DNA from 4 places in the Shewanella sp. 125m-7 genome. Region 2 is predicted to be linked to each of the others. Evidence: predicted binding sites of a transcription regulator. Region 2 holds the regulator's gene; each other region holds the start of a gene.

Region 1 (2,213 bases), on a different contig from region 2:
CATCTAACAGACTCTGGTGATGGCCGTATAGCTCATTACCAGAGACATGATGCTTACGCGCAAGCTGCATGGCTTTTGAGATCCGTTGCTCTAAGTGGGCAAAGTATTCAGGATCGAGTTCTAAGCCATCTAAGTAACGCTCAAGCTCACTGCTACTTTCTTGTACCTGAATAAGGGCTTCGTTAAGCATGGCAACAACATTACCTAGTTGTGGATCATAGCTTTCTAAGTCCTGCCCTTGGCTAATACTGGTGTTAAGGAGTGATTCGACACAGCCCTCGTCGCTTTCTTGCAAAATATGCAGTTGGCTGCGGCATAATTCAATCAGTGCGGTACTATTGGCCAGTTTTTTATGTTCGGCTTCAATCGATTCAAATTCGCCTTTGCTGATGGCAAATTCGTTTAATTCTTCAACTTGGTACTGCAACAGTTGTTTACGCGCTAAACGCTCCTGCTGCGACATCTGCAATTGGTGCAGCTGTTTCTCGATAGTCTTACACCTGTGGTAGCTGGCTGTAACGCTGTCGATCAGCATCTTATGGTTAGCATAGCTATCTAATAAGGTAAGTTGATGCTCACTCTTAAGCATGGCGTGGTGTGCATGTTGGCCGTGAATGCCAATGAGCAATTGTCCAAGAGACTTTATTTGCGTCAGCGGTACCGGGTTACCGTTAATATAAGCACGTGAACGGCCATCGCTGCTTATGGTGCGGCGCAAGATGCATTCATCATCGAGTTCAAGGTCGTTATCTTCAAGCCAGCGCTTAGCCGCAGGCGTATCATTTAATAAAAAGCGGGCACTTACTTCGGCCTTAGTTGCACCCGGTCTAATGGTATTAGCGTCGGCTCTATTACCCAAACAAAGCCCGAGGGCATCGATAGCAATCGATTTACCCGCGCCAGTTTCACCAGTAATACTGGTCATGCCGGCTTTAAAGTCGAGTTCTAAAAAACGCACAATAGCAAAATTGTTGATGCTGAGTTGGCAAAGCATAGTGATGTCCTTTATCAAAACACTGTATGGTTAAACAGTATATACTGTTTATCTATACAGTAAATAGCTGGTTGATAAATCCGTTGAGCTTAATCACATTTTCATTTTTGAGTGTTAGTTTAACTTTTTATCAGTGTAGAAATAAAAAGCTATTTTTTCAAAGGGGTGAGGGAATGTGCAACTCACTTTTGCCCCAAAGTGTATTAACCTTCGAATGAAGGAGCATTACATTTTTTTCTGAGCTGTGGCTACAGGGCTGCTAATTCAAATTGTCGCTTTAGAGTCGCAGAATTCATGACACCCAGCCTAAATGGCAGCGCAGAATTCATTCAGAATTCATGACACCCAGCCTAAATGGCGGGATTTGAGACCTCCGACTAAACTTTAGTGAATACTGAAGTAGGAGGTTATTATGCCGCGAGCAAGAAGTACCTTAATTAGCCTTGAAGACACGCCGTATTATCACTGTTGTAGCCGTGTAGTTCGACGCGCCTATTTGTGTGGTGATGATAAATACACAGGCAAGAACTATGACCATCGCCGTGGTTGGGTAGAGTCGCAAATTCTGAAGTTAACAGAAGTGTTTGCGATTGATGTCGCAGCTTATGCAGTGATGAGTAACCACCTACATGTCGTACTCTATATTGACCTAGAAACGGTGAATACCTGGACTGATAGGGATGTTGTTGAACAATGGCATAAGCTGTTTAACGGTACTGATTTAACCCAGAAATTTGTTAAAGGTGACGTGATTGAGGAGTGCATGGTAGCAGCACTAAAACATCTAATAGCGGCTTACCGTTCACGTCTCTGTGATATCAGTTGGTTTATGCGTTGCCTTAATGAACCGATAGCAAGGCAAGCTAATTATGAAGACAACTGCACAGGGCATTTTTGGGAAGGACGCTTTAAGTCACAAGCATTACTTGATGAAGCCGCAGTACTTGCCTGTATGGCCTATGTGGAGCTTAATCCCATCAGAGCTAAGGTGGCTAAGACACCTGAAAAATCAGACTATACCAGCCTGCAACTGAGAGTAAACGCAGGACTCAAAGGTAAACAGCCTGCCAAGTTATTGCCCTTTATTGGTCATGAGAGAAAGCTGCAACCAAAAGGCATTAACTTCTGCCTTGAAGATTATCTAACGCTTGTTGATGAAACGGGTCGAATCATTCGGGATGATAAACAAGGAACCATTTCTGCTAATGCAGAAAACATA
Region 2 (2,213 bases):
GGAAATAAATTGCAGGTAATAAAAAAGCCCTCGAATGAGAGCTTTAGCCGAACTGAGTTTCTTTACTAGAAAGAAGATATTAGAAAGAAGGGCTTGATACTTTAGTGGATGGCGCCAAAAAGAGAGGCTTGAGCAAAAGCGCTGCCCTGAGTGTTTATCCTGCTATCCAGTGAATGGCAGTTTGCATTTTTAATGCGACTTCCAATGCCATTTTCGCTGCTACTTTCAATCGTACTTTCAATTAAAATACCAGCAGCGCGTGCGCTTTTAGCAACGAGCTGTAGACGGCGACTATCACGAGCATCTAAAGCGTTAGTCCAAGTAATAACCGCACTCGATGTACCACTAGTTAATGCTTTCTCCATTGCCCAGAGGGTTTCAACTTCATCTTTAGCATGAACTAACAATATTCTATCCATTCTAACGCCCGCAGCGGCCAGCATCTGCTTATAACCTATGTTCGGCGGGCTGATGAGTACAATCCAACGGCCTTGCTGGCTCAGTTGCGAGAGCTGTGCACTAATTTGTGTTAGCTCATCACGTCCTTGAGTTTGGGTCACCATAGTCGTGATATGGTTAGTTGCGTTACTGGTCATATTTGTCGACGGCATATCTTGCCAAAGACCTGGATGACGCGGGCTGGTACCTATTAGTTTGTTCATTGCCAGTCTCCATTACGGATCACACCAACGGCTAAGCCTTCAATACTTAAGCTTTGGTTCGCAAGATCAACTTCAATCGGTGAGTATTCTTCGTTCTCTGCATGTAAGAAAACTTTATTGCCTTTCTTCTCGAAACGTTTCACTGTGACATCGTCTTCGACACGAGCGACGACAATCTGGCCGTTGCGAGCTTGCTGTATTTTATGTACAGCTAGTAGATCACCCTCAAGTATGCCAATGTTCTTCATACTGTCACCACGGACTCTAAGTAAAAAGTCAGCAGAAGGGCGGAACATCGCAGGATCGACTTTATAGTGTTGCTCAACATGCTCTTGGGCAAGAATGGGTTCACCCGCAGCAACTTGGCCGATAAGCGGTAAACCTAAATCAGCTTCTTCAGTGCTTTCTTGGGTTAACTTAATACCGCGAGACGTACCCGGCATAATTTCAATACAGCCTTTTTTAGCTAAGGCTTTTAAATGTTCTTCGGCAGCATTGGCTGATTTAAAACCTAAACGTCTCGCGATCTCGGCACGGGTAGGTGGCATGCCAGTATCTGCAATATTACGTTTAATTAGCTCTAAAATTTCAGCTTGGCGCGGTGTAAGTGGTCTCATTGTTAACCCTGTCTTTCTATACAGTACCTGTGAGTATATACAGTATTTTATTGAGCGCAAGTAATAACCAGTTATATTGTTTTGTGTGGGATCCAGTTTCAAATGAAATAAATCCAGCGATGTGAAACTCGTTATTGAATAGTGGCTGAAGTTAACTATTATTTTGTCCTACATCTGCGCTTATAAATTTAGATAAGACCTTTGAATGGAAATTCGATGGAAGTAGGGATTTTGAGTGAATATGTAAATTAGGCTTAGCTCAATTACGCCCCATTTCGTGCCTGCATTAATTGAACTTTCGTGCAAACTGACCCCTGCTTGACTTTGTTTTGCTCATGCCGGAAATGTGTTTAAGGAGGTGGCGGCTTACCAGTCTATGAACTAGCTACTGCATCTGCGCATATACCCCATTGAATCAAGGGGTAAATGCTAGACAATTACCATGGATATGAGAATATAAAATCAGTGATACCTTCTTCATCTGGAACATTTCATAGTATGACCATCCATCATGTACCGATAGAGCGCCGATTCGCAAAACCCTCTGAAAAACACCTTGTCGAACCCGACTTTTTGTCGTTATGGGGCGAAAATACATCTGGCAGTCTGAGCTGGGATGATTTTAAGGACAACCGTTGTGTCGTTGTGCTCGCTGATGGTAAATGTGGCAAAACTCATGAGTTTAAAAGACGAAATGAAATACTCCGGGCTAACGGGAATGTATCGTTTTTCATTCCGCTTGAGCAGCTCCAAGACAGTGAAGTTCTAGATATATTGTCAGATGAAGAAGAACATACATGGGAAGATTGGCTTGCAGCCCCCGATCAGACGGCAGTGTTCTTTTTGGATGCTGTAGATGAGCTTAAGCTTCGCCAAGGAACGCTTCGTAAGGCTTTGAGGAAAGTTAAAGATACTCTCGGCGAAGCTCTATCGA
Region 3 (2,213 bases), on a different contig from region 2:
TGTTTATTTTGCTCGACCAGACTCAACTATTGATAACATTTCTGTTTATAGCAGCCGTGTCAATATGGGTACCATGCTGGGTGAGAAGATCAACAAAGAGTGGGAAGAACATGATATTGATGTCGTCATCCCTATTCCTGAAACCTCATGTGATATCGCACTTGAAATCGCACGTCATATGGACCTACCTTATCGCCAAGGCTTTGTTAAAAACCGCTATATCGGCCGTACCTTTATCATGCCCGGTCAACAAGAACGTAAGAAGTCTGTGCGCCGCAAACTAAATGCGATTGGTGCCGAGTTTAAGGGCAAGAACGTATTGCTAGTTGATGACTCTATTGTTCGTGGTACCACTTCGGAGCAGATCATTCAGATGGCGCGTGATGCTGGTGCTAATAAAGTGTATTTCGCGTCAGCAGCACCAGAAATTCGTTTTCCTAACGTGTACGGTATCGATATGCCGACCACTAACGAGCTGATTGCTCACGGTCGAGATGTAGAAGAGATCAATGCGCTGATTGGTGCTGACGGGATGATTTTCCAATCGCTCCCCGATCTAATTGAAGCGGTACGTCAAGAAAACCCTAGCATTAAGCGTTTTGAAACCTCTGTATTTGACGGTAAATATGTCACCAATGACGTGGACCAAGAGTACCTAGATTATATTACGCAGTTGCGTAACGATGATGCTAAGGCGAATCGTAGCAAAGATATTGGGACTAACTTAGAGATGCATAACGTTTGCCATCCTTAAGCTAGACGCAACAAATACAAACGCCGAGCAAATGCTCGGCGTTTTTGTGTCTGCTATAGGTCGATGCGGGTTTGGTTAAAGTAGATGCATTGCCCAAACAATCATCCAGCGAGTAAATAGTTGAATTAAATCATTCAATGAGAACTATTCTCAACAAAGTTCACATTCTTTGAACAAGGCATTTAAAATACAGTTGTCTATTAGGGTTTTGTTTGCACCCTTTAACACTTCAAGGTACAGTACTGTTAATTTATACAGTAATGTTAGTCTCGCAGATGATCTTATATATTGCCGAAAAACCCAGTCTTGGAAGAGCCATTGCCGATGTGTTGCCTAAGCCTTTAAAGAAAGGTGACGGATTTATTCGCGCAGCCAATGGTGATTGTGTCTCTTGGTGCGTCGGCCACTTGTTAGAGCAAGCTGAGCCAGACGCATATTCACCTGAATACAAGTCATGGAAGTTTGAGCATCTGCCTATCGTGCCTGATAACTGGAAGATGAAACCTAAAGCTAAGATGCGCGGCCAAATAGCTGTGCTACGTGGGCTTGTTAAAGAGGCGACTCAGTTAGTTAACGCGGGCGATCCTGATAGAGAAGGGCAGTTGCTGGTTGATGAAATTATCGCGCACTTAGGTGTTAAAGGCGCTAAGTTACAGCAGGCACAGCGTTTATTGATCAGCGACTTAAATCCACAAGCGGTAACAAGAGCGCTGGGGCAGCTGCGTTCAAACCGTGAGTTTATTCCATTGTCGACTTCGGCCTTAGCACGTTCTCGCGCCGATTGGCTCTATGGCATGAATATGACCCGAGCCTATACAATCCAAGGCCGGAAAGTGGGTTATCAAGGGGTGTTATCTGTTGGCCGTGTACAAACCCCTGTGCTTGGGCTCGTGGTGCGACGAGATGGTGAAATTGCTGAATTTATTTCTAAACCTTTTTATGAAGTTTTAGCGCATCTGGCTACCGATAACCAAGAGCGTTTTAGTGCTAAATGGCAACCGAGTGAAGCGTGTCAACCCTACATGGATGAAGAGGGGCGGGTACTGGCTAAAGGTTTGGCGCAAAATGTCGTTGGGCGCATCAACGGGCAAAGTGCCACCGTAGAAAAGGTAACGGCTCAAGACAAGAAGCAAAATGCTCCCTTGCCTTATAGCTTATCGGCGCTACAGATTGATGCGGCTAAGCGCTTTGGAATGAGCGCAAAGTCTGTGCTCGATATCTGCCAGTCGCTCTATGAAAAGCACAAATTGATCACCTATCCTCGCTCTGACAGCCGCTATCTGCCTGTTGAGCAACATGGGTTAGCGCCGAGTGTTATTCGCGCAGTATTAAGTGGTGCGAGTGAGCTATTGTCTGGCTGTGATGAGCCAAATGCCAAGCTAAAATCTAAAGCATGGAATGACAAGAAGGTCGACGCTCACCATGCGATAGTCCCGACCGAGAAAACCGCGAATTTATC
Region 4 (2,213 bases), on a different contig from region 2:
TTAATTCAAGATTACGACGGGTCGCGGCATCGAGCACGATACTATCGGACTGGTTAAAACGCACAATAGAGTTAATGTGTGGCAGCGCCGTTCGTTGGGTATCTTTGACATACTGCATTAAACAACCAGCAGCTTGCAGTGACAGTCTCGCGTCTTCAATACCAAAGCCTTTTAAATCTTTCGTGCCGAATTGATTGAGTAATAATCTATGGCAAGTCTCATAATCAAACTCCCATTCAGGGCGGCGACGAGTGCCATTCATCCCTGCAATTAGGCTCATCTCAGAGAAGTCTTCGCTGTACAGTAGTTCAGCAGGGTTGGTACGTTGTAACTCGGCTTCTAGTGCTTCGGTATTGGCAAGCTCTGTAATCACAAAGCGTCCAGATGCGACATCCAAGGTTGCATAACCGTAGCCAGTTTTACCTTGGTAAAGCGCAGCAAGTAAGTTGTCTTGTCTTTCTTGCAATAAGGCTTCATCAGTGAGAGTGCCTGGGGTGACGATACGTACCACTTTTCGCTCAACCGGGCCTTTAGAGGTTGCCGGGTCGCCAATTTGTTCACAAATAGCGACTGATACACGTAGTTGCACTAATTTTGCTAAATAACCTTCAACTGCGTGGTAAGGAAGACCCGCCATAGGGATAGGGTCACCACCGCTTTTGCCTCGAGCGGTTAACGAGATCCCAAGTAACTCCGAAGCTCGTTTGGCATCTTCATAAAAGAGCTCATAGAAATCGCCCATACGATAAAAGAGTAACATATCTGGATGTTGAGCTTTTAACGTCAAATATTGACGCATCATTGGGGTGTGTTTTTCTAAGCCTTGCGGATCAATAGCGGTCATCGATTTGTTTTGCCTGTCATTTACAGCGGAGCCTTTAAAGCGCCTTAAACAATATTGACGCTAATCTTACCAATATTTTGCAGCATTTAGGCGTGTTTCTTACAGTGTTTGTGTAATAAATTACGGTATATAAATGATGAATGCTTGCAAGTGTTTGATTTTTAGCTGTTTGCAAATTATTTTTACACAGTACTTGATACTGTATGATTGTACAGTATACTAGTTTCATATTGAGGCTCTAGCCAAGGCTAAATGAGTCATCACCCAAACAATAATACAGTGTCAATACCGTGTCGCACTGTGCTCCAGAGGATAGCAGAATGAAGATAGATCCAAATAAAGAGAAAGCACTGAACGCTGTTTTAGGTCAGATTGAGAAGCAGTTTGGTAAAGGCTCAATCATGAAGCTAGGCGAAGATCGTTCAATGGACGTAGAAACGATTTCTACTGGCTCATTATCTTTGGATGTTGCCTTAGGTGCAGGTGGATTGCCAATGGGCCGTATCGTTGAAATCTATGGTCCAGAATCATCAGGTAAAACGACACTGACATTAGAAGTGATTGCTGCCGCTCAAAGACAAGGTAAGACTTGTGCCTTTATCGATGCTGAGCATGCACTTGACCCAATTTATGCTAAAAAACTGGGTGTTGATATCGACAACCTTCTTTGTTCACAGCCTGATACTGGTGAGCAAGCGCTTGAGATTTGTGACGCATTAACTCGCAGTGGCGCTGTTGACGTTATCGTTGTTGACTCGGTAGCAGCATTGACACCAAAAGCTGAAATCGAAGGCGAAATTGGTGACTCTCACATGGGCCTTGCAGCACGTATGATGAGCCAAGCGATGCGTAAGCTTGCTGGTAACCTTAAGCAGTCAAACACTTTGCTAATCTTCATTAACCAAATTCGTATGAAAATTGGTGTTATGTTTGGTAATCCAGAGACGACAACGGGTGGTAACGCACTTAAGTTCTACGCTTCAGTTCGTCTAGATATTCGCCGTACTGGTGCGATTAAAGATAGAGAAGAAGTGATCGGAAACGAGACCCGTGTAAAAGTGGTTAAGAACAAGATTGCTGCGCCATTTAAACAAGCTGAATTTCAGATCCTTTATGGCCAAGGCATTAACAAAACTGGCGAGCTCGTTGACTTAGGTGTTATGCATAAGCTAATTGAAAAGTCGGGCGCTTGGTATGCTTATAAAGGTAGCAAGATTGGTCAAGGCCGTGCAAACGCGGGTAAGTACCTAATCGAAAACCCTGAAATATCAGATGAAATTGAAACCACATTACGTTCAATGCTTCTGGGTAATGGTGAGAAAGTGGCACCTGATGCTGCTGATACCGCGGGTGATAATGTCGATTTAGA

Evidence for each region. The regulator LexA, encoded in region 2, represses DNA repair genes until DNA is damaged. The targets are predictions, from matches to a motif close to TACTGTATNNNNATACAGTA.
Region 1: a site for LexA is predicted at 1,037-1,056, ahead of recN (DNA repair protein RecN). Genes of this name have one in related genera too.
Region 3: a site for LexA is predicted at 995-1,014, ahead of ACVBIL_RS06720 (DNA topoisomerase III). Genes of this name have one in related genera too.
Region 4: a site for LexA is predicted at 1,042-1,061, ahead of recA (recombinase RecA). Genes of this name have one in related genera too.

Annotation. Positions count from the first base shown of each region.
Region 1 is NZ_JBRILQ010000001.1:182,561-184,773, forward strand. Features, by position in the region: gene recN (DNA repair protein RecN) at 1-994, opposite strand, end outside; gene ACVBIL_RS00830 (transposase) at 1,407-2,213, shown strand, end outside.
Region 2 is NZ_JBRILQ010000017.1:7,146-9,358, forward strand. Features, by position in the region: gene ACVBIL_RS09885 (cell division inhibitor SulA) at 102-662, opposite strand; gene lexA (transcriptional repressor LexA) at 659-1,279, opposite strand; gene ACVBIL_RS09895 (hypothetical protein) at 1,778-2,213, shown strand, end outside.
Region 3 is NZ_JBRILQ010000010.1:5,869-8,081, forward strand. Features, by position in the region: gene purF (amidophosphoribosyltransferase) at 1-754, shown strand, start outside; gene ACVBIL_RS06720 (DNA topoisomerase III) at 1,030-2,213, shown strand, end outside.
Region 4 is NZ_JBRILQ010000001.1:212,963-215,175, forward strand. Features, by position in the region: gene mutS (DNA mismatch repair protein MutS) at 1-844, opposite strand, end outside; gene recA (recombinase RecA) at 1,165-2,213, shown strand, end outside.